One region of the Halomonas sp. 707B3 genome, then DNA from elsewhere that is predicted to be linked to it. Evidence: predicted binding sites of a transcription regulator. Region 1 holds the regulator's gene; each other region holds the start of a gene.

Region 1 (7,623 bases):
ATACACCCTTTGAACCCCAATGATTCACGCAGCATGCCTAACCAGTTGGGTGAGAACCCTGCAGGGCGAGTATCAAACGCTGAATAAATCACGTGGGCAGGCATGACGCCGTTCAACACACCCGCTAACTCGCGAAACGGCACGAGGTCTCGGGCTTTCAGCTCGGCCAGGGGTCGCTCATCCACCGGCAGCGCAATATGGGAATCCGCCGCCACTCCGCCATGGCCAGGAAAATGCTTACCAACTGCCGCCATGCCAGCGTCATGCAAGCCTTCGATAAAGGCGTGTCCTAGCAAGGCGACATGCTTTGGATCGCTGCTGAAACTACGGTCGCCAATGACGCTGGAGATACCGCTCTCAACATCCAACACCGGCGCAAAACTCATATCCAACCCACAGGCGGCCATTTCCATCCCCAGCAGCCAGCCTGTGTCTTTGGCTAAGGTGAGCCCTGCTACTGGGTCGCTGGCATACAGATCGCCAATTCGCGCCATGGCGGGCAGCTTGGTCGCCCCTTTTTTGATCCGCTGGACTCGACCGCCCTCTTGGTCAATACCTAGCAGTAGATCACCACGCACACGACGAATACTGCTGCAGAGCTGCCGCACTTGGTACGCATCTTCGACATTACGGGCGAACAGGATAACGCCGCCCACCGCAGGGTCTTTTAGCAATGTCTTTTCAGCGCTGGATAACTGCGGCCCTTCTAGGTCAAGCATGACCGGGCCAATGGGTTGCGTCATGGGGAGGATCCGACAAAAAGGGCGCCATTTTAGACTAACCGCTTAGCGTGTCAAAATTCTGGCAGGACGCCCGGAAGTGGGCTTAATGCAGCCAAACCGGCGTACCGGGTTGGGCGTGTGCAAACAGGTAGTGTAAATCGTGATTTCGCAGGCGTATGCAGCCGTGAGAGGCAGCCACACCTATCGGTTGTTCTTCAGGCGTGCCGTGCAAATAAATGTAGCGCCGCTGGGAGTCCACATCAGCGCCACGGTTAACGCCGCGCTCAAGACCGCAGAGCCACATAATGCGCGTTAGAATCCAGTCTCGCTCAGGGTAATTTGTCACCAATTCAGGCGAAAATACTTCGCCAGTCCATCGGCGACCACGAAATACCGCATTATCAGGCAAGCCCTTGCCGATAGACGCACGGACATAGTGCCAGCCCAGCGGTGTTTGGCCGCTACCCTCTTGCTGCCCTACGCCAGCAACCCCAGTGGAGATCGCGCACTCATAGCTCACTTCCTTTCCCTGCCACCAGCGCAACCGCTGCCGCTGGGTGTCAATCTCCATCCAACCAGATTGAGAAGGCGGTAATTCAGCTAGCCTGGGCGTTTCCATGGTTTCCCTCTTCAACGGCAGCCGGTAACGGCGCGTTCATCGCAGCAACAACGACTGGACGTAGCCGCCGCACAAGATCACGCACCGTCACCTGCTCTTGATAATCCTTTGCAGCAATATCACGCAGGGCATCCAGTCCCGAGAGCGTAAATATCACTGTACCTAGCATAAAGTGTAGCCGCCAAAAGCGCTCGGCATCCGGCAGCTCAGGCGTGGCTTTACGCACCAGCTCGGTAAAACGGGTAAATACATCGCCATACTGCTGCTGAATGTAGCGACGCAGATGCCCTTGCGCCTGACTGTAGGCTAACCCTAGTAGCCGCATAAATACCTTCAGGCTATTACGTTCGGCGGGCACTGCCAGTACCGTAGTGGCCATGGTCTCTAACAGCACTTCTAGAGGAATAGGCTGGCCTTGATAGTGAGCTTCTAGCTCGTCCAGTGCGGTGTGAAAGCGCTCTGAAAATGGATCGAGATAGCGGGAAAACACCGCTTGAATTAGCGCTTTTTTGGAACCAAAGTGGTAGTTCACAGCCGCCAAATTAACCCGGGCCTTGCTGGTGATATTGCGCAGCGACGTCTCGGCAAAGCCTCGCTCTGCAAACAGTACCTCTGCAGTATCTAAAATACGCGTTACCGTATCCGATTGGGCCATAGCGCCCTCCAAAAAACAGGTGTTTTAAACATGACTGAATACTATGTCATAACCCCTGCTGGCTCAATCTCTTATCCAAATGGTAGTAAGCGTTAACTGGACACTTAACGACTGTCTCGGTTGGGTGTAACTCGTCATGTACTGGACAGAGCAACATACTGTATACTTAAACACATACTGATTAAGCCGACATGTAGCTACTGTCTTTTCACTGTTTTGGAGTTTGGTATGTCGCGTCCACTCACAGCACGTCAGCAGCACGTATTTGATTTTATTGTTAAGACCATGGGTGAGCTTGGCTACCCCCCTACCCGCGCCGAAATTGCCAAAGCGCTGGGATTCCGCTCGCCTAACGCAGCAGAAGAGCATTTGCGTGCGCTCGAGCGCAAAGGCGCTATTCGTATAATTCGCAATACATCACGGGGCATCCGCTTACCTAACCAGGAGCCGCAGGAGCTTAATGAAACGCCAGCGGCTGCAGCACCTGCTACTAATGAGCCGCTGCCCAATGGGCTTCCTGTGATTGGTGAGGTCGCCGCTGGCAGCCCTATCCTTGCGGCTGAACATATTGACCGTTACTGCCCGCTGCCCGCTGAGTACTTCACGCCTAAAGCAGATTACCTGCTACGGGTGCGCGGCCTATCCATGAAAGATGTAGGCATTCTTGAAGGCGACCTTCTGGCCGTGCATCGCACTGACCGCGTTCGCGATGGGCAAATTGTCGTGGCACGATTAGAAGACGAAGTAACGGTCAAGCGTTTTAAACGCCAGGGGCATCAAGTAACACTGATTGCCGAGAACGCAGATTTCGCACCAATTGAGATCGACCTACGCACTCAGCAGCTTGATATTGAAGGCGTGGGTGTTGGTGTCATTCGCGGTGGTAATGGGCAAGCGCTTGGCTAGTTGCCCAACCTGTAAGGCAGGCTACTGCAAGTCGATATAGCGGTGGTCATTAAAGGTGGCCACCCAGCTTGGGTGGTACACCAGCAAAATACTCAGCAGCATACCGGTTATAAATGCCTCTGACGGCATCAGTAACGGTAAAAAGCGGGCATACTCTTGGGCGAGATAGACGGCCTCGGGATCAGTGCCCGCTACGATAATCAGCGCAACAGCAGATAGCCCTCCCCCTAAGGTCGCCAAGGCCGTTCCAAAAAAGCCACAAGCAAATAAAAACACCATCAAATTATCAGGCAACCGACGGTCAACGATTCGCCATACAAAACCGGTCACGATCGCAGGCACAATACCTGTCACCAGCACATTTGCCCCCATTAGCGACCAATCGTTTCTGCCAATAGCCACCATGGCGACATTAATCATCACGTTACTGATCAACGCCAGCGGCATTTTAAAGACTAGCGTCATCAGCACCGTAAACACCAAGTGAAGAGTTAACCAGTCCACCGCTTGCGCACGCAATTGCCACATCAACATGACGGCCAACGTAGCTGCCATCCAGCGGTGCTGAAGCGCTGTATCCTCAAGCAGTGGCCGCCAGGGGCGCAGGCATAAGCACCAGACGATGACACCCAACGATAAAAGCCACGTCATCACGAGTGCCCACGGTGCCAATACGCTTTGTGCAAACGACATAGCGCCCCCTTCTGCCGATTAGCTAAAAACGACCGTTTTGTTGCCGTGAATTAGCACGCGATCTTCTAGGTGCCAACGCAGCCCCCGCGCCAATACCGCTTTTTCCACATCGCGACCAAAACGTACCAAATCGGTAGGCGTGTGACAGTGGCTGACCCGGTGAATGTCCTGCTCAATTATAGGGCCCGCATCCAGCTCTTCTGTCACATAGTGGCAAGTTGCCCCAATCAGTTTCACGCCGCGCTCATAGGCTTGATGATACGGCTTGGCACCCGCAAAGGAAGGCAAGAAGCTGTGATGAATGTTAATCACGCGCCCTGCATACCGTTCGCAAAGCGAAGGCGGCAGAATTTGCATATAGCGCGCCAGCACTATGCAGTCAGCGCGGGCAGCATCAATCTGCTCCTGCACCTGCTCAAAGGCTTTCTGCTTATTGGCAGGATCTACTGGTACGTGGTGGTAAGGAATACCATACCACTCGGTCAGTGAGCGCATGTCGTCATGGTTAGAGATTACCCCGACAATATCGCAATCCAGCTCTCCTGCCTGCCAACGGTAGAGTAGATCGACCAAGCAGTGAGACTCCCTGGAAACCATCAACACCACTCGGCGGCGTTTTTGGGTATCCACCAACGACCATTGCATATCAAATTCAGCCGCTACTGGCTCAAACGACGTGCGTAGTGCTTCTGCCGACATGCCCAGCGAATCCGCCAGAATCTCGTAACGCATAAAAAAGCGGCCAGTCTCTAAGTCAGAGTGCTGGCTGGCTTCGGTAATTGAGCCACCTTGTTGAGCAATAAAACTTGAGACACGCGCCACGATGCCCACTTGATCTGGGCAGGAAACAACTAAACGATAGTAATGAGACATAACAAACACTCTTAACGTATTTAACGGCACGCTCGCCAAGCACCTGCCTACCAGCAGGTAAACCACATTAGCGGCGGTAGTGTACCGTAAGCACGATGAGGAAGCACCGTGGTCAGGTGCCGCGATGATTGTTACCCGCCCCCCGCTTCCCGTATAGTTAAGGAATTACTTTCTAGGCTTTTCATAACTGATGCATCCATCCCGCGTTCAACTTCGTCCCCGTCGTCGCCCGCCCCTGCGCCTACTCCCGCTAGGTGGATGTGGTGAAATTGGAATGAATCTTACGCTGTATGGATACGACGACCAGTGGATCGCCGTAGATTGCGGCATGATGATTCGCCAAGACCTGCCCAACTCGCCGCTACAAGTACCTAATACCGACACCCTAGAGGCGCTGAAGATCACACCTAAGGCGCTGTTTATCACCCATGGTCATGAAGATCATATTGGGGCGGTGGCGTGGCTATGGCCCAAATGGGGTTGCCCTATCTTTGCCACTCCTCTCGCAGCAGGGCTATTGCGTTACAAATTCGCCGAACACCAGCTCAGCAGCGCCTCCATTGAAGTGATTGAACCAGGCGATGCGGTGGAGAGCGGGCCATTTACACTGCGCTACTTGAGTGTTACCCACTCCATCCCCGAAAGCTGCTCCATCATGATGCAGGCGGGTGATTACCGCATACTGCACACCGGCGACTGGAAACTCGACCCCAACCCACTGATTGGCACCCCCGTGAACGCTGCCCAGTTTAGAGCACTGGCGCCGGTGGATCTTCTGGTAGGTGACTCGACCAATGCGCCAATGCCAGGGCAGTCGGGCAGCGAGGGGGATGTTGCCAAGGCGCTTTCCACCACATTGAAAGCGTGTAAAGGCCGCGTGGTAGTGTCCTGTTTTGCTAGCAACCTAGCGCGCGTACTGGCCATTGGCTTAGCGGCCCAAGCGTGTGGCCGTCGCGTTAGCTTGATGGGCCGCTCAATGGAGCGCATGGTCAGTGTCGCTAGAGGCCTTGGTTATCTGGATGACTTCCCCCCCCTGGTGCCACCCCATGATTTGGGCTATCTGCCACCGGAGGAGGTCGTGATTATTGCCACCGGTAGCCAAGGCGAGCCTCGCGCTGCCTTGCAGCGTTTGGCGCAGCGTCGACACCCCTTTGTGGACTTGGAACCCGGCGATAGCGTGATTTTTTCCGCCAAAACAATTCCAGGCAATGAGCGCCCTATCGAGCAGCTTAAAAAACGTTTATTGCAACTCGATGTCACGCTGTTCGACGAAATGAACCACCCCGAGCTTCATGCAACCGGCCACCCCGCTCAGGAAGAACTGAAAAAGCTCTACCAGTGGGTTAGGCCCAAAATGCTACTGCCGGTACATGGTGAAGCGCGCCATCAGGAGGCGCACCAAGCGCTTGCTGAGGAGCTAGGTATCAGAGCGCCGCTAGCACCGGTGAATGGCGATATGATCGTGCTTGACCACCAAGGGCTGCGCTGCGAAACGCGCTATCCACAGCCGCCTTGCATTGTTAACCAAAATAGCGTCGTGCCTCACCCTGGCCTTGAGAGCAGCCATCCTACTGCCCGTCGTGGCAGTCTGTTTCTAGCGCTACCGGTAGCAGCAACAGAAACGGGATGGTGTCGTATTGGGCGTCTGATGCTTGACGCCAACGGCGCAAGCCCTATGGATGAAGATAGCTTCAGCGAGTGGCTGGATGAGCAGCTAGAAGAGATTGAGGCAGACACCTTGGCTGATTTGCGCCATGCGCTGCAGCCAAGGCTGGTGCACTGGCTGGCTAACCACTTACAACATATGCCAGACGTGCACCTGCAGATCATGGCCGCTGAAATGCCGACCATCGAAGAGTTAAACGACGAGCCTTAAACACAGGTGTTACCAGCGTTCAGCATCCTGCTGATCGGTGTGGCGCTCTTTAACCCAGTACGCCCCCTGCTTGGAGTGCTCTTTCTTCCAAAACGGCGCCTGGGTTTTTAAATAATCCATAATGAAATCGCAGGCCTCAAACGCATCGCGGCGGTGCGCGCTTGCCACCAGCACTCTAACGATAGGGTCGCCCGGGGATAAGTCGCCCACCCGATGAATAACGCGCACCGCCTGCAGCGCCCAGCGCTGCCAGGCTTGCTCAGCAATTTGCGTTAAGGTGCGCTCGGTCATTCCTGGATAGTGCTCAAGGGTTAACCCCGTTACGTCGGGCGCCTCGTTAAAATCTCGCACTAACCCGGTGAACGTCACAATCGCACCAATGTCGGTGCGCTGGCGCAGCGCGCTCTCATAGCCGTACGCCATTGAAAACGGAGCGGACTGCACTTCTACCGCGATATCTGGCAATGTCGGCTCGCTAACAGACACGGCTTAGCCTCCCGTTACCGGTGGAAAAAAGGCCACTTCGTCATCATCAGTGATACGAGCGCTATCATTTGCCATCACTTGGTTAATGGCACATAGAGTGCGCTGATCAGCCAGCACAGAAAAGCGTGCATCCTGGGCGCTAAGCGCAGCTTTTAGCCCGGCCACATCGCGGCTTGGCAGCTTATCAAGCCCAATGGCCAGATCGCTCTCACCGACCCGCTCACGCAGCTCTGCCAAAAACTTGACGCGCACACAGGGCGAGGCACAGCGCTCACCTAAGCTTACCTCTCCCACTGCGCCTTCACCGGTGACAATGGGCGTGACCATCTCACGCTCCCGCTGATAGTCACCACGCAATCCGCCTCGCTTGCTGTCGAGCTGCACAGCTTCAATGCGCATCTCTTTATCAACGGCTTTACACATATCGTAAAGCGTCAGGCAAGCAACCGAAACGGCCGTCAACGCTTCCATCTCGACGCCCGTGCGCCCATTCAAGCGACACATGGCCGATACATTCACCCAGCCATTTGCATGGTCAATATCGAAATCCACCGCTACTTTGGAGAGCGCCAGCGAGTGGCAGAGCGGAATCAGTTCATGAGTTCGCTTCGCTGCTTGAATACCCGCAATACGCGCTGTTGCGAGTACATCCCCTTTGGGCAGCGCCCCATCGCTTAATAGCTGCAGAGTATTGGGCTGCATCACGATTCGCCCAGAGGCAACAGCCTCACGACGGGTCTCGCGCTTATCGCCGACATCAACCATATTCGCTTCGCCGTGCGCGTTCAGGTGG
Region 2 (7,623 bases), on a different contig from region 1:
AGACCACCACGACCATATGGTGTGTCTGGAAAGCGGTGAGATCATCGAGTTTGTCGATGACATCATCGAGCGTCGCCAGCAAGAGATCGCCGAAGAGCACGGCTACGAGCTAGTGGACCATGCTCTGGTGCTGTACGTACGCCCTCGCGGGTCTGACGTTACACGCCAGGATAGCGGCCCAACGAATCGCAAATAGTGAGTCGTTAAAGCGAATAGCCGCGTAAAAAACGCCCCCAGGGTGCCAGCGAATACTCACTGGCGCTCTGGGGGCGTTTTGTATTCAACGGGGGCTTTGGGGTAGGGCGCGCCCGTTTGGTGGATCAGTGGGGCAGGCACTGGCTGGCGTGCAGCATTTCCCGCGCGTGGGCCAGCGTTTGGTCGGAAAGCGTTACGCCCCCCAGCATTCGCGCCAGTTCGCTGATACGGCCGCGCTCGTCCAGTAGCGCCATATGGGTCAGCGTGGTGTCTCGCTTGGCGTGTTTTTCAATATGTAAGTGCTGGTGCGCCTGGGCGGCCACTTGGGGTAGGTGGGTCACGGTCATTACCTGGCCGTTTTCTCCTAGCTTGCGTAGCAGTTGCCCAACAATTTCTGCCGTTGCCCCTGAGATGCCCACGTCGACCTCATCAAACACTAGGCTTGGAATCGTCGAATGCGAAGCTGCCACTACCTGAATGGCCAAGCTGATGCGCGACAGCTCACCGCCAGAGGCAACTTTCGTTAGTGGTCGTGCGGGCTGGCCAGGGTTGGCGCTGATCAGAAACTGAACACGGTCTAACCCTTCCGGTGAGGGCGTTTCGCGTGGGGTAACGTCCACTTCAAAACGCGCTTTGCCCATGGCCAAGAAGGCTAGCTGTTGCTGCACCTCTTTACCCAAGCGAACAGCGGCCTTTTGGCGTGCTTCGGTGAGCTGTTTGGCTTCGCTGCGATAACGCTCACGGTACTCAGCCACCTGGCTGCTGAGGGCTTCTAAATCATCGTCGCTGGCTTCCAACTGTGCCACTTCTTGTTTGAGCTGGGCGTGCAGCGCGCAAATCTCCTCTGGGGCGACGTGGTGCTTGCGGGCAATGCGGTGTACATCGCCCATGCGCTCTTCCACCCACGCCAAGCGCTCAGGATCTAATTCAGTGGTGCTGGCTAAGCGGTGCAGCTCGCTGGCGGCCTCTTCTACCTGAATGCGGGCGTCGCTGAGCATGGTGAGCGTATTGGCAAGCGTGCCTTTATCGCTGCCGGGTAGGGCGCTGAGGTGGGCGTAGGCCTGGTTGAGTAGCGATAGCGCACCGCCTTCATCGCTTTCACAGCAGTCGGCGGCAAACTGGGTTTCGCGCAGTGTTTCTTCAGCGTGGGCCAGCGTGTGCTGCTCCTCTTCGAGGGTTTGCAGCTCTCCTTCTGCCAAGCCTAACTGATCGAGTTCTTCAACCTGATAGCGCAGCAGCTGGCGTTTGGCTTCTACTTCGCTGCCCTCTTCGCTGAGCTTTTTCAGCCGCCGCCGAACGTTGCGCCATTCACGGAATGTTTCAGCAAGCTGTTGGCTGCGTTCGCGTAAACCGGCGTAGTCATCCAGTAGCGCCAAATGCGTTTCTTCGCGCATTAAGGCTTGGTGGGCATGCTGGCCATGAATTTGAATCAGCTGCTCACCCAGGGATTTTAAATCCGCGATAGTCACTGGATGGCCGTTAATCCATGCTTTGGAGCGCCCGTTAGCGGTCACCACTCGGCGCAGCAGGCACTCGTCGGCGGGCAGTTCGCGGGCCACCAGCCATTCGGTAGCGGCGGGCAGGTGCTGGATATCGAAACGGGCAGAGAGGTCGGTGCGCTCACAGCCATGGCGCACGCTACTAGCATCGGCGCGCTCACCCAGGCAGAGGCCCAAGGCACCCAGCAAAATGGATTTACCCGCCCCAGTTTCGCCCGTAATGGCGGTCATGCCACGGGTTAGGTCGAGTTCAAGGCGGTCAACGATAGCGTAGTCTTGGATCGCTAGCTGCGTAAGCATAAGGCCTCCTGAGGCGGTGCGGCACAGAAGCTGGATACTTATCCAATAATTGTTGTTTTATACAGTAGTCGATAACTCACTTCAATGCCCCTCTTGAGATGGCTTTTATGGCCCCCATATAGGCTGCATACGTGGTTAATACCCGCTACTTAACTCAGGTGGCCGCCACCGGCACCGCTACTTATTTCAGGAGCAAGGCATGGCAAAAGAACCGCAAACCCCGTTGGAAGATGAGCTGGCACGCCAAGAGCAGGAAGCAGAAGTAACGGATCAGTCTGCAGAAGAGCGTTTGGTAGAAGGCGAACTGGAAGGACTGATTGACGACGATGCCCCGCTAGAAGGCAGTGTCGGTAGCCCCGAAGCCGATGTGCTAGCCGCCCAGGTAGAAGAGCTGGAGCAGAGCCTAGCGGAAGCCAAAGACCAAGCGCTGCGCGCGGCAGCTGAAGCTCAAAACGTACGCCGCCGGGCTGAGCAAGAAGCCGAGAAAGCGCGCAAGTTTGCCCTTGAGAAATTCGTCAAAGAGCTGCTGCCTGTGGTGGATAGCTTGGAGAAAGCCCTGGAAAGCATGCAAGGCGATGCCGCCGAGGTGCACCTTGAAGGTGTCTCCATGACGCTAAAAATGCAGCTAGACGTGCTGAGCAAGTTTGGCGTCGAGAGCATTGAGCCCCACGGCGAGCCCTTCGACCCGCAGGTACACGAAGCCATGGCGATGGTGCCGAACCCAGAGCTAGATCCCAACACGGTTATGGAAGTAATGCAGAAAGGCTATCTACTGAACGGACGCCTCGTGCGCCCGGCCATGGTGGTCGTCAGTCAAAAAGCGAATTAAGCCGCGTTGACGCAACGCAGTAAAAAAAGCCCTTGAAATGCTGCAAGCGGCCCCCAAATAAAGGGCAACCCGCGGGAAAACCCGCAGACGCCAAGTAAGTAACAGCGGCGTAAAACATCAGTTTTGTTTCAACCGAATTCGAGGTTTTTGCTATGGGACGCATTATTGGTATCGACCTGGGCACCACTAACTCTTGTGTGGCCGTGCTCGATGGTGACAGCGCTAAAGTCATTGAAAACGCCGAAGGCGGTCGTACCACGCCTTCCATCATTGCTTACACCGACGATGGTGAAACCCTGGTAGGCCAGGCCGCCAAGCGCCAAGCCGTTACCAACCCGGAAAACACCCTTTACGCCATCAAGCGTTTGATTGGTCGTCGCTTCAAAGACGACGTTGTACAAAAAGACATCAAAATGGTGCCGTACAAAATCGCTGAAGCTGATAACGGCGATGCGTGGGTAGAAGTAAAAGGCAAAAAAATGGCACCGCCGCAGGTAAGCGCGGAAGTGCTGAAGAAAATGAAGAAAACCGCCGAAGACTACCTCGGCGAGCCGGTCACTGAAGCGGTCATCACTGTTCCGGCTTACTTTAACGATAGCCAGCGTCAGGCCACTAAAGATGCGGGTCGTATTGCCGGTCTAGACGTTAAGCGCATCATCAATGAGCCGACTGCTGCCGCGCTTGCCTATGGTATGGACAAGACCCGTGGTGATAAAACCATCGCGGTTTACGACCTGGGTGGCGGTACTTTCGATATCTCAATCATTGAAATTGCCGACGTTGATGGCGAGACCCAGTTTGAAGTGTTGGCTACTAACGGCGACACCTTCCTGGGCGGTGAAGATTTTGACTTGGCGCTGATCAACTACCTGGTTGACCAGTTCAAGTCTGACAGCGGCATCGACCTGTCTGGCGACAACCTAGCCATGCAGCGTCTGAAAGAAGCCGCCGAGAAAGCCAAAATCGAGCTTTCCAGCGCGCAGCAGACCGATGTGAACCTGCCCTACATCACTGCCGACAACACTGGCCCGAAACACCTCAATGTGAAGGTGACCCGTGCCAAGCTGGAGTCGCTGGTAGAAGAGCTGGTTCAGCGTTCGCTTGAGCCGTGCAAAATGGCGCTGAAAGATGCAGGCCTGTCTGCTTCTGAAATCGACGAAGTGATCCTGGTCGGCGGTCAGACCCGCATGCCGATGGTTCAGAAGAAAGCGGCTGACTTCTTCGGCAAAGAAGCACGTAAAGACGTGAATCCGGATGAAGCGGTTGCCGTGGGCGCTGCGATTCAAGGCGGTGTATTGGGTGGCGACGTAAAAGACGTTCTGCTGCTTGACGTTACCCCTCTGACCCTGGGTATCGAAACCCTGGGTGGCGTGATGACGCCGCTGATCGACAAGAACACCACCATCCCGACCAAGAAGACGCAAACCTTCTCGACCGCGGATGATAACCAGACGGCCGTGACCATTCACGTCGTACAGGGTGAGCGTAAGCAAGTGTCGCAGAACAAGTCGCTGGGTCGTTTCGACCTCGCCGACATTCCGCCGGCACCGCGCGGTGTACCGCAGATCGAAGTTGCTTTCGACCTGGACGCCAACGGTATCCTGAACGTGTCTGCTAAAGACAAGGCGACTGGCAAAGAGCAGTCCATCGTCATCAAAGCGTCCAGCGGCCTCTCCGATGAAGAGATCGAGCAAATGGTACGTGATGCCGAAGCCCACGCGGACGAAGACAAAAAGTTCGAAGCGCTGGTGCAGCTGCGTAACCAAGCGGATGGCATGATTCACGCCACTCGCAAGACCGTTCAAGAAGCGGGCGACAAAGCGACCGATGACGAGAAACAGGCCATCGAAACCGCCATCGCCGAGCTGGAAGAAGCGGTGAAAACCGATGACCAGGATAACATCCAGAAGAAGCTGGATGCACTGACCGAAGTTTCCGGCCAGCTGGCGCAGAAGATGTACGCCGAGCAGGCAGAAGCGGCCCAGGCGGGTGGTGAAGGCGCTGAAGAAGCCAACACCAAGCAGGACGATGACGTGGTTGACGCCGAGTACGAAGAAGTCAACGACGACAAGAAGAAGCAGTAACCCACCTCTTTCTGCCAAGGAAAGTGGTGACGCGGGAGGCAACTCCCGCGTTGCTGTTTCCGCGGCCGAGACGCCTATAGTGCGTAGCTAACCAGGAGGCGTAGGACCCATGTCCAAACGCGATTATTACGAAGTCCTGGGTGTCGAAAAAGGGGCCGATCAGAAAGAGATCAAAAAGGCCTATCGCCGTCTGGCGCAAAAATTCCACCCTGATCGAAACCCGGACGATAACACCGCAGCGGAAAAATTCCGTGAAGTGTCGGAAGCCTACGAAGTCTTGAGCGATGGCGAGAAGCGCGCGGCCTACGACCAGTTCGGTCACGCCGGTGTGGATGGCCAGGGCGGCGGCTTTGGAGGTGGTGGCTTCGGCGGCGGTGGCGCTGGCGATTTCAGCGACATCTTCGGCGATGTGTTTGGCGATATTTTCGGTGGCGGCGGTGGCCGTCGTCGTGGGCCCAACGCACCCGCCCGCGGTTCCGACCTGCGCTACAACCTAGAGCTGGATCTAGAGAGCGCGGTGGCGGGCACCACGGTGGATATTCGCGTCCCGCGCCATATCGAGTGTGACCGCTGTGACGGTGGTGGCGCCGAGCCAGGCTCCACCAAAGAGACTTGCCCCACTTGCCATGGCCACGGTCAGGTACGTATGCAGCAGGGCTTCTTTGCGGTCCAGCAAACCTGCCCCACCTGTCACGGCAGTGGCCAGCACATCAAGGTGCCGTGCCATAAATGTAACGGCGAAGGCCGCGTGCGTGAAACCCGCACTCTCTCGGTGAAGATTCCGCCGGGCGTGGATACCGGTGACCGCATTCGCCTCAATAGCGAAGGTGAGAGCGGCGTCAACGGCGGCCCAGCGGGCGATTTGTACGTTCAGGTCGCCATCAAGCCGCACCACATCTTCAAACGCGATGGTAAGCACCTGCAGTGTGACGTGCCGATCAACTTTGTTGATGCAGCGTTAGGTGGCGAGCTGGAAGTGCCCACGCTGGATGGTCGCGTGAAACTGAAGATCCCGCCGGAAACCCAAACCGGCAAGCTCTTCCGCCTGCGCGGTAAAGGCGTGAAGCCGGTACGCGGCGGTGCCCCCGGCGACCTGCTGTGCAAAGTAGTGTTGGAAACGCCCGTCAACCTCAACGACGAGCAAAAAGACCTGCTTCGCCAGCTGCAAAAGAGCTTTGATGACAGCAATAGTCATAGCCACTCGCCGAAGAAGACTGGCTTCTTCGACAGCGTGAAGAAGTTCTTTGAAGAGATGAAGCCGTAAGGGCGGTATAGCGCCACTACGCAAAGCGCCTCAGCACTTCAGTGTGCTGGGGCGTTTTTGTATCTGCTTCAGCGCAAAAGGTGATCCATTCGCCACGCTAAGGCCTGTTGATTGGGCTGCCAGCGTTTGGCTCGGGGCAGCACCACCGCTTGACCATGCAACTGCTGAAGCCATGCGTTATCTGGCATAAAGTCATCAAGAGTTGGGCTGACATGCCATTTATGGTCCGGCCCCGGCGCGATCAATCGGTTATCCATCGCCCAGTGTAAATTGGGCGTCAGTGCTAAGCCATTTGTAGGGCGGTCGTCGTAGCTTTCGGCGAAAGGAATTAAGTGGGCGGCTTCTACCAGATAACGGTAGTCTGGCGTGATAAAGCGCAAACGAGTGGCGGCACAGCGGTAGTCGTAGGCTTCCAATACCAGAGTGCGAAAAGCGGCTGAGCGTGCCTGCTGTTGATGTGTCTCCTTAACTTCGCCCACTAAGCTATCGGGGTGCTTTTCGTAATCGCCGCTCTCTAGTGCATTGGCTAAATAGGTGTTCAGCGCGTGCTGCTGAGGTTCTTCAGCGAAATAGTGAGCTACGATCAGTGCGCTGGCGTTATGAGCCATTTGTTTATTCTGAAAGGCACTAAATAGAGCGCTATCTAGCACTGCCTGTGTGAAGAGTGCCTTTAAGCCCTTAAGCGATTTAGGCTGGCCTAAGCTATTGGCAACGCGAGCGATGCTGTTATCAAACACCGGCTCCCAAAGTGCGCCAGAAACGCCTTGGTCGCCCTTTAGGTGCCAAAGTGGCAGGTGAGGGTTAGCCGACTGACGGTCACCGGTGGCGGCTTCATACAAATCGAAATAACGCGCTAGTAGCCGGTCATCAATGGCAACCGTCGGCGTGTTAATGTGCCCGTTTTGTATTTCACAAATAATCGCCAGCAGTAAGCAGGGCTTATTCGCTGCTAGTCGGCCTCGGCTGTGGCCTACCCGTAGGGCGGTCAGGCATTTTAGTGTCTCATCTGTCATTGTTGTCTCTAAAATTGCTTAGGCTTGGTTGGAGATTACCACGGCTTTTGATAGTAAGGGCAGTGAGTAGCCGAACACACCGTTGCAAGGAATTCTCATTCGCTGCTTGGCTCTTTTCGCTGTGAGGATTAGGCTAGTAGGTAATCACTTCTATTAAATTGGAGAGAGCCGCATGCCTTTATCCCGAGCAGAAATTGCCACCCCATCCGGCGCGCGGTTGATCAACCGCCTGTGTAAACACTGGGCGCATAAGCTTGAGGTGGAGCACAGTAAGCAGGACGCCAAGATCGTGTTTGCCAGCGGTACTTGCCTGATGCACGCCGAACCTGATCGGCTACTGGTCTCCATCGAAACCCTGGAAGAAGAGCACTTGGACCAGCTAGAGGGCGTGGTCGAGAGCCATCTAATGCGTATGGCGAAAGACGAGTCGCTGGAGATT
Region 3 (7,623 bases), on a different contig from region 1:
ATTCACGAACCCAAAGTGCGCGCCTTTATTCGCGCCAGCCGTGGAAAGCCCAAAACGTTGCGCCGCTTGGGCGCTTGGGTGATTGGAGCGATTGTGTGCCCGTTTACCGACTTCTTCCGCCGCTATGGGGTGAAGGCGATGGGTATTTTGGTGTTTATTGCCGTGTTCCGTATCAGCGACCTGGCCATGGCATCAATGGCCAACCCGCTCTATATCGACCTGGGCTTTTCACTGGCGACTATTGCCAACGTCACCAATATTTTCGGGATTGCGATGAGCATTGCAGGAGGCATTCTGGGCGGGCTGCTGGTGGCCCGTTATGGCATTGGCCCACTGCTGATTTTTGGCGCGGGGCTGGTGATGGTCACCAACCTGCTGTTTGCGATGCTTGCGCTGACCGGTAATCAGGTGCCGATGCTGGTAGTCACGATCATTGGCGATAACCTCGCCAACGGCCTTGCCAGTGCGGTGTTTATCGCGTTTCTTTCAAGCTTGACCTCACGGGCGTACACCGCCACGCAGTACGCGCTGTTTTCGTCGCTCATGACGCTACCGGGGAAATTCCTGAGCGGGTTTGGCGGGATCGTGGTGAGCGCTCAGGGTTATGCCACTTTCTTTGTGGTGGCCACAGTGCTCGGCTTACCCGCCATTTTACTGGCCATTTGGATAAGCCGAGATAAGCAACTAGTGCCTACTCCGGTTCCCGAGGCAGGCAGCTAAAAACAGTCAGCAAACAGCTCAGCGGTGGCTGGCTAACCAATCCAGCGCCCCTGGCGTGGTGCGCCACTGATCACGCATTAGCGTACGGTACTGCCATGCCTCTGCGCGCGAGCCGGGGTCCACCTGCCCATCGGCATGAGGCATGGAAGGCCGCGGGTTCTCGGCACATAGCAGCTCAAGCGCATGGCGGTTATGAGCAATCACCTCGGCCAGTGCGGTTTCAGCGGCTTCCTGCTGCTCTAACCGATACAACGCCAACGTACGCCCCATCAATAGCCCAAGCACTAGTGAACCGTCATCCTTTTGCGGCTCTTCAGTCAGCGCTAGCGCCTCTTTGTTGCGGTCGTCGCGCAGCAGTTGGTCAAGCACCAGCTCTTTCAGACCCAAGCTATCTTCCTGATCAATCGCCAGCAGCTCTTCGGCTAGCTCCCGGGAGTGTTGGCGCGCGCCACGCTCCATGCCGACGACCAGCGCCAAGCCGGTGCGCAGCAGCATGGCATTATCGGCGTCGTCCCAGCACAGGCTGCCGTCGCCCGCAGCACGGGCCTGTTCCAGCCAGCGTGAAAGGCGCAGCGCCAACGGTTCCAGCAGGCTGGGTGCCATCCACGGCAGGCTGCCAAATCGGCTGGTTAGCGCCAGCGTTAGGTCTTGCACCACCTGGGGCGCATCCAGCCACTCCGGATGGGCACACAGTTCCGACATCCACTCCACCGCGTTGCCCCAAGGGTCATCACGGAAGCCCAGCGCCACCTCTTCATCCACCATGACCTGGAACTGCTCGTGCCACGCGGCAAACAGCGTCTCTTCACGGGCGGTAGTGGTATAGTGCAGGCGGCCGGTCTCAGCATCCTGCTCAATGGAAAGCTTGGGAGCAATGGGCAGCGCCGCTAGCAGCGCCTGAAGCGAGACCAGCGGCGTCGCCATATCTTCTTCAGCGCTCAAAAGCTGGTCGGCTAGCGTTGCGCCGGGGTTATCTGCCAGAGCGGCCAGGAAATCAAGCTGGTCTTCATCTAGATCCCCCTGGCGCACCAACCGGCGATACCAGAAGTTAGCGCGCTCTTTGGCCTCTTTCTCATGGCCTTCATGGAGTAGCAGCATGGCTTCAATGTAGGCCAGCGTTGGCGAATCGGGCAGCGCCTGCTGAGCTTTGACGAACGCCGCACGGGCGCTGTCTAAATCATCGTTATCCAGGTGCATCAAGCACAGCCGCTCAAGCGCCACGCCGCGCAAAAACAGCGGCCCGCGCTCCATCACGTCGTCCAACAGGTCGGCACGCTTGCGGGTAAAACCACGTTCTTGATAGATATCCAGCAGGATTTCAAAAGCAGGCTCAGCCTGCTCTGGCAGGCGCGACCAGTCGCTGCCATCAAACAGCGACTCAAGAATCTGCATGGAACGGCCGGTTTGACCACTCTCTGCGGCAATCAGCCCAGCTTCTAGCAGCGCTTGTGGCGGTGCCTGCTGGCTATCTAGCGCCGCCTTCAGCGTGGCCCCCTTCCATTCGCGCAGCGAGAGCATCCACATCATCTGTTCAGGGATGTCGGTCGGGAAATTAACGCGGTAGCAGCACTGCTTATATTTACGTCCGGAATCGCACCAGCACGGCTCGTTGCGGCCAGGTGTTGCCAAGGGCTCGCTAGCAAAATCCAGCCGCTCTAGCGGAGTTTGCGACCATAGAATGGGCGCTAGCGCCTGTGCGGTGGCCACATCGCCGTTAAACGCCTGCGCGCCTTTGTCACGTACCCACGTCATAAAATCGGGGTAGTGTTCCTGCTGCCTGATTGCCGAGAGTGCCCCAGAGGCAAATCCCAGCAGTTGATCGACCCATACCGCCAGCATTGCCGTCTCCACTGTCTTCAAGACTATAAAATCTGTAAAACCGATTAAAAAGCGCAATAGTCTAGCATGGCTGGCGGGGCTACCGCAGCGGTCATCGCTTGGCAGGGCCTTGGCTAAGCAGTACGCGCCCAGCCCAGCAGCGGCTGAGTTCGGTCGTGCATATCTAAACGGGCCTTTAAGCGGACCAAGTTCCAGTAATGGCCGTTGAGCGCTCGAGAGAGCAGCAGCGTATCTGCCGGTGGCTGAAGGCGGTCCATGGCCGCCCACACTTTGGGGGTGAGCTCCCGCAGACGGCGGTGAACGCGCACATCGCTGAAATCCTGCTCACCGGGGGCAAACAGCGGCGTAATACACTCAGCGGACTCGCGATACAGCGCCAGCGGAGCGCCTTGGCCCTGGCGGCCGCCCATCTTCATCAGCGCGTCATCCATGGCCATTGGGTCTTGGGCCAGGGTAGCATCCAGCAGTTGCATCATGGCCTTTAGCCGCGCCTCGGGAACGGGAATCACTGCGCCCAAATCGTAAATCACTAAGCGGCCCTGCTCATCGCAGGCAAAGTTGCCTGCGTGGGGGTCAGCGTGCAGCTCACGGTAGGTAAATAGCTCCTCGGTAATCCAGTCCGCCAGTGCAACGGCCACTTTTTGACGGGTCGCGTCATCCGCGCTTTCTAAATCCCGTAGCGGGGTGCCGTCGACAAAGCGCATGGCCAATACGTGCTGGCCGGAGAGTTCAAACAGCGGCTCGGGGATCACCAGCGCTGGGTTATCTTGGTAGCGCTCCCGGTAACGGGCCAGCGCTTGGGCCTCGGCGTGGTAGTCCAGCTCGTCCCGCAGCCCGGCTGCCAACTCCTCAAACAGCGCATCTAGCCGTGCCTGAGGGACGTTGAACCAGCGCCCAAGTCCCATAATGCGCCTCACTTGTTTAAGGTCGCTCTCTAAAACCTCAGCAAGCCCTGGGTACTGCACTTTGAGCACCACGGTTTCACCTTCGTGGGTCACCGCCTTGTGCACCTGCCCCATCGAAGCGCTGGCAAAGGGGCGCTCTTCAATCTCGCGGAAGTGCGTTTGGATATCACCGTACTGCAGCACTAGCGCCTCGCGAATTTTCGGCCAGGGCATCGGCTCAGCCTGGCGTTGCAGGCGGGCCAACTCGTTGGCCAGCTCCGGCGGCAGCAGGTCATCCCACTGGGACATAATTTGAGCTAGCTTCATGGCCGGGCCTTTTAATTCAGAAAGCCCTTCAAACAGCGCCTCACCTAGCGCTTGCCAATCCGCTTGGCCGCCTAGCCGCGTTTTCAGCAGGGCACCACCCGTACGCGCACCCAGCCCAAATAAACGTCGTGTTCTTCCGCGCTCGCGCATAAAAACCGCCTCCCAGTGCTTTGCGACAGCTTACTCAATCCGATAATTTTATACAAAAACTATACATCACGAACGCACTAGACATGTTCTATACCTGTATAAATTTTCACTCCTAATCCCTCTATCAGCAGGGCAGGTTCTGCTAACATAAACGTCTGTTTTCTATATATGCCAGGGCCATACCGTATGCGTTTGATTATCGCTGAGAAACCCAGCCTCGCCCGTGCCATTGCCGATGCCCTGCCCGGCGGCGGTCAACGTCAGGAAGGGGCGATTATCTGCGGCGATACCACGGTGACTTGGTGCCTGGGCCACTTGTTGGAACAAGCTCCTCCTGAAGCCTACGACCCCGTCGATAAACAGTGGCGGCTCGACCGGCTACCCATCGTGCCCGGCACGTGGCAGCTCGCGCCGCGCCCCAAAGCCCGTGGCCAGCTAGCGGTGATTCGTAAACTGATCAAGCAGGCTACCAGCGTGGTGCACGCTGGCGACCCGGACCGCGAAGGCCAGCTGCTGGTGCAGGAGGTGATCGAGCATTTGAAGTACCGTGGCCCGGTGCAGCGGCTATTGATTAGCGACCTCAACCGCCCAGCGGTAAGCCGAGCGCTGGCCAGCCTGCGCCCGAATACGGAGTTTCAGCCGCTGTTTCAGGCGGCCCAGGCGCGCTCTCGGGCTGACTGGCTGTATGGCATTAATCTCACCCGCGCCTGGACGCTCACCGGCCGCCAAGCCGGGCACGATGGCGTGCTCTCGGTAGGCCGCGTACAAACCCCCGTGCTTGGGCTGATTGTGCGGCGGGACAACAGCATTCGTGATTTCAAACCCCATCCTTTCTACCCGCTTTGGGTAGATTTACAGGTGGCGCAAGGCCAGCTGCGTGCCTGGTGGGCTCCTAAAGCGCATCAACCTTTGGATGAGCAAGGGCGACTGATTGACCGCACGCCCGCCGATGCCCTGGCCGCTCAGCTACCCGGCGCACGCGGCACGCTCACCACATTAGACCAACAGGAGAAGCGCCAAGCGCCACCGCTGCCCTACTCGCTTTCTGCCTTGCAGGTAGATGCCGCCCGCCGCTTTGGGCTTTCCGCGCAGATGGTGCTGGATATTTGCCAGCGGCTTTACGAGCAGCACAAACTGATCACCTACCCCCGCTCAGACTGCCGCTACCTGCCGGAGGAGCACCTAGCGCTTGCCCAGCGTAGCCTCTCCGGTGCTTGCCAGAATGACGACACGTTACGAGGTTGGCTCAACGGGGCCGACTTTACCCTGCGCTCGAAAGCCTGGAACGATAAGCAGGTGGGCGCGCACCACGCCTTAGCACCGACCGGCAAGCCCGCCGATTTCAGCCAACTTTCCGCCACCGAAGGCCATGTGTTTCGACTGATCGTGCGCAACGTGATGGCGCAGTTCTACCGACCGCTGCGCACTTTTGAAGTGAAAGCCGAGTTCACTCTGCTGAACGAAGCCTTCCGCGCTCGCGGCCAAAGCATTCTCGACCCCGGCTGGAAGCCACTGTTCACCACCCGCGAAGACACCCCGCCGCTACCGCCGCTCACCCAAGGCGAAACCTGCCAAGCACTCGCCGCAGGCGTGGAGGAAAAAGAGACCCGGCCACCAGAACCGTTCACCGATGCCAGCTTAATCAAAGCAATGATGAACATTGGCCGCTACGTGGACGACCCAAACGTGCGCCGCACTCTGCGCGACACCGACGGCCTGGGCACCGAAGCCACCCGCGCAGGCATTATCGAAACTCTGGTGCAGCGCGGCTACCTGGTGCGCCAGCAAAAAGCCCTACGCGCCACCAAACTCGGCTGCGCACTGATCGCCGCGCTGCCTAGCGCCGTCAGCACACCGGAACGCACTGCCCTCTGGGAGCAACGCCTGCGAGCGATCTCTGAACAGCAAGACGACCCCAACGCCTTCCAACACGCGCTGCTGGAAGACTTACGCGCCCTACTAAGCCAAAGCGACGCGGCCAAACTACGCCACAGCCTACAAACCGCCCAAGGCGAAGTTGGAGGCCCCGCCAAACGCAGCGGAGCCACTAAGAAAAGCTACACACGGCGTAAAAGTACCGGCAGTAAGAAAACTACGGGGAGTCGAAGTAGTGCAGCAGGTAAGCGGAGTACGGGAAAGAGGCGCAGCAGCTAGGCACTTGTTGTTAAATAAATAGCCAAGCCAATTTATTGAAATCAATCAAGGTAACGGTATAAAAGCATCCTAAAACGCAACAACATAGCTATCCACCTCTTCTCAACTATACTTCTTGCGGGCCAAGTGGCCCTGCACCTCGAAAGGAGGGCGCGTTATGCACATTTCAAAAGAAGCTATCCCTGTCCAGTTAGACGTACCTGGAGCAGTCGCCCGACAGCAAACCGACTTTGGAGACGTAACAGGGTTTGGGAAAATGGGTGCTGAATACTTCTCCTTTGGTTCCGGCACTGATATCACCGAACTGCTGCACGGCCTTGAGGGGGACAGTTGCCAATGCCCGCACTGGGGTTATGTCGTCAAAGGCGCTATCACTGCGCTATTCTCTGACCACAGCGAGGAAACCTCGAAGGAAGGTGATTTGTTTTACTGGCCACCTGGGCACAGCGTTCGTGCGGAAGAGGATACGGATATCGTGATGTTCAGCCCACAACATGAGCATGGTTTGGTTATCGACCATATCAAGCATAAGCTCGCTATTTAAACTCTCCTGCAACATGCGGCAATCAATCAACCTGCTTTCGCTCTTAGGCATGTGGCACTCTTAGCATTAAAACGCCTCAATTTGAGTGAAAGCAGGGCTGAGCTCAATATCGCCACCACCATTATCAAATTGACTGTTCCTTTAGCGGAACTCTATGAAGTCACCCTGCCCCTACCCACCCAATCAAAATATAATCTGTCTACAGCGATGATAAACCACGTTTTGGCCTCCGCAGACTTTGATTGAAAGCGTACTCAATCAGAGACTTAAACTGGCGACTGACATATTCTGGGATCTAAGCGAGCCGAACGTACAAACATCAATAAGCAAGGCAGGCTAACTATGCAACTCCCCAATAACAACGATGATCACGAAGCCATTCACTGGGACCAGGACATTAGCTACGGTCAATATTTAGACCTTGAGCCACTCCTGGCCTGCCAGAATCCATTATCCAAAGAGCACGACGAACTGCTCTTTATCGTGATTCATCAGGTCTCGGAGCTTTGGATCAAGCTCTGCCTACATGAAGCACACGGGGCGGCTGCGTATATCCAGCAAGACAATCTTTCTCCAGCCTTCAAGATGCTAAGCCGGGTTTCCCGCATACAGGAGCAGTTAATCAAAGCCTGGGAAGTGCTGGTAACCATGACTCCGGCGGATTACGCCAGCTTTAGGGACAGCCTAGGCCAAAGCTCGGGATTTCAATCGTATCAGTACCGCGAAATCGAGTTTCTGTTGGGCAACAAGAATGCCAAACTAATCGAAGCGCACCGCTCTAGACCTCAGCATTATCAAAAACTTCAGAAAGTGCTGAACGCGCCGAGCCTTTACGACATTGCACTGCAGCTGCTAGCGCGACGGGGGTTTGCTATTCCGCAAGAGAAAATCGAGCGCGATTGGAGCATTCCCTATACCGCCAGTAGCGAGGTGGAAGCAGCCTGGAGCGCGATCTATCACAACAGTCAAAAGCACTGGGATCTCTATGAGCTTGCCGAGAAGTTG

Evidence for each region. The regulator LexA, encoded in region 1, represses DNA repair genes until DNA is damaged. The targets are predictions, from matches to a motif close to TACTGTNTANNTANACAGTA.
Region 2: recN (DNA repair protein RecN) is a predicted target of LexA. The motif match lies at 2,042-2,061, and genes of this name have one in related genera.
Region 3: BIS10_RS07065 (DNA topoisomerase III) is a predicted target of LexA. The motif match lies at 4,013-4,032, and genes of this name have one in related genera.

Annotation. Positions count from the first base shown of each region.
Region 1 covers NZ_JAMZBE010000044.1:16,989-24,611, forward strand. Annotated here, with positions in the region: gene nagZ (beta-N-acetylhexosaminidase) at 1-743, opposite strand, end outside; gene BIS10_RS07975 (L,D-transpeptidase) at 826-1,341, opposite strand; gene BIS10_RS07980 (TetR/AcrR family transcriptional regulator) at 1,319-1,996, opposite strand; gene lexA (transcriptional repressor LexA) at 2,225-2,902, shown strand; gene BIS10_RS07990 (energy-coupling factor ABC transporter permease) at 2,924-3,595, opposite strand; gene purU (formyltetrahydrofolate deformylase) at 3,614-4,468, opposite strand; gene BIS10_RS08000 (ribonuclease J) at 4,743-6,344, shown strand; gene moaE (molybdopterin synthase catalytic subunit MoaE) at 6,354-6,830, opposite strand; gene moaC (cyclic pyranopterin monophosphate synthase MoaC) at 6,834-7,623, opposite strand, start outside.
Region 2 covers NZ_JAMZBE010000008.1:4,114-11,736, forward strand. Annotated here, with positions in the region: gene fur (ferric iron uptake transcriptional regulator) at 1-196, shown strand, start outside; gene recN (DNA repair protein RecN) at 321-1,994, opposite strand; gene grpE (nucleotide exchange factor GrpE) at 2,194-2,823, shown strand; gene dnaK (molecular chaperone DnaK) at 2,976-4,907, shown strand; gene dnaJ (molecular chaperone DnaJ) at 5,017-6,171, shown strand; gene BIS10_RS02190 (HNH endonuclease) at 6,240-7,184, opposite strand; gene BIS10_RS02195 (DUF2218 domain-containing protein) at 7,357-7,623, shown strand, end outside.
Region 3 covers NZ_JAMZBE010000036.1:18,033-25,655, forward strand. Annotated here, with positions in the region: gene BIS10_RS07050 (AmpG family muropeptide MFS transporter) at 1-720, shown strand, start outside; gene BIS10_RS07055 (SEC-C domain-containing protein) at 739-2,559, opposite strand; gene BIS10_RS07060 (AarF/ABC1/UbiB kinase family protein) at 2,673-3,920, opposite strand; gene BIS10_RS07065 (DNA topoisomerase III) at 4,107-6,074, shown strand; gene BIS10_RS07070 (hypothetical protein) at 6,232-6,618, shown strand; gene kynA (tryptophan 2,3-dioxygenase) at 6,961-7,623, shown strand, end outside.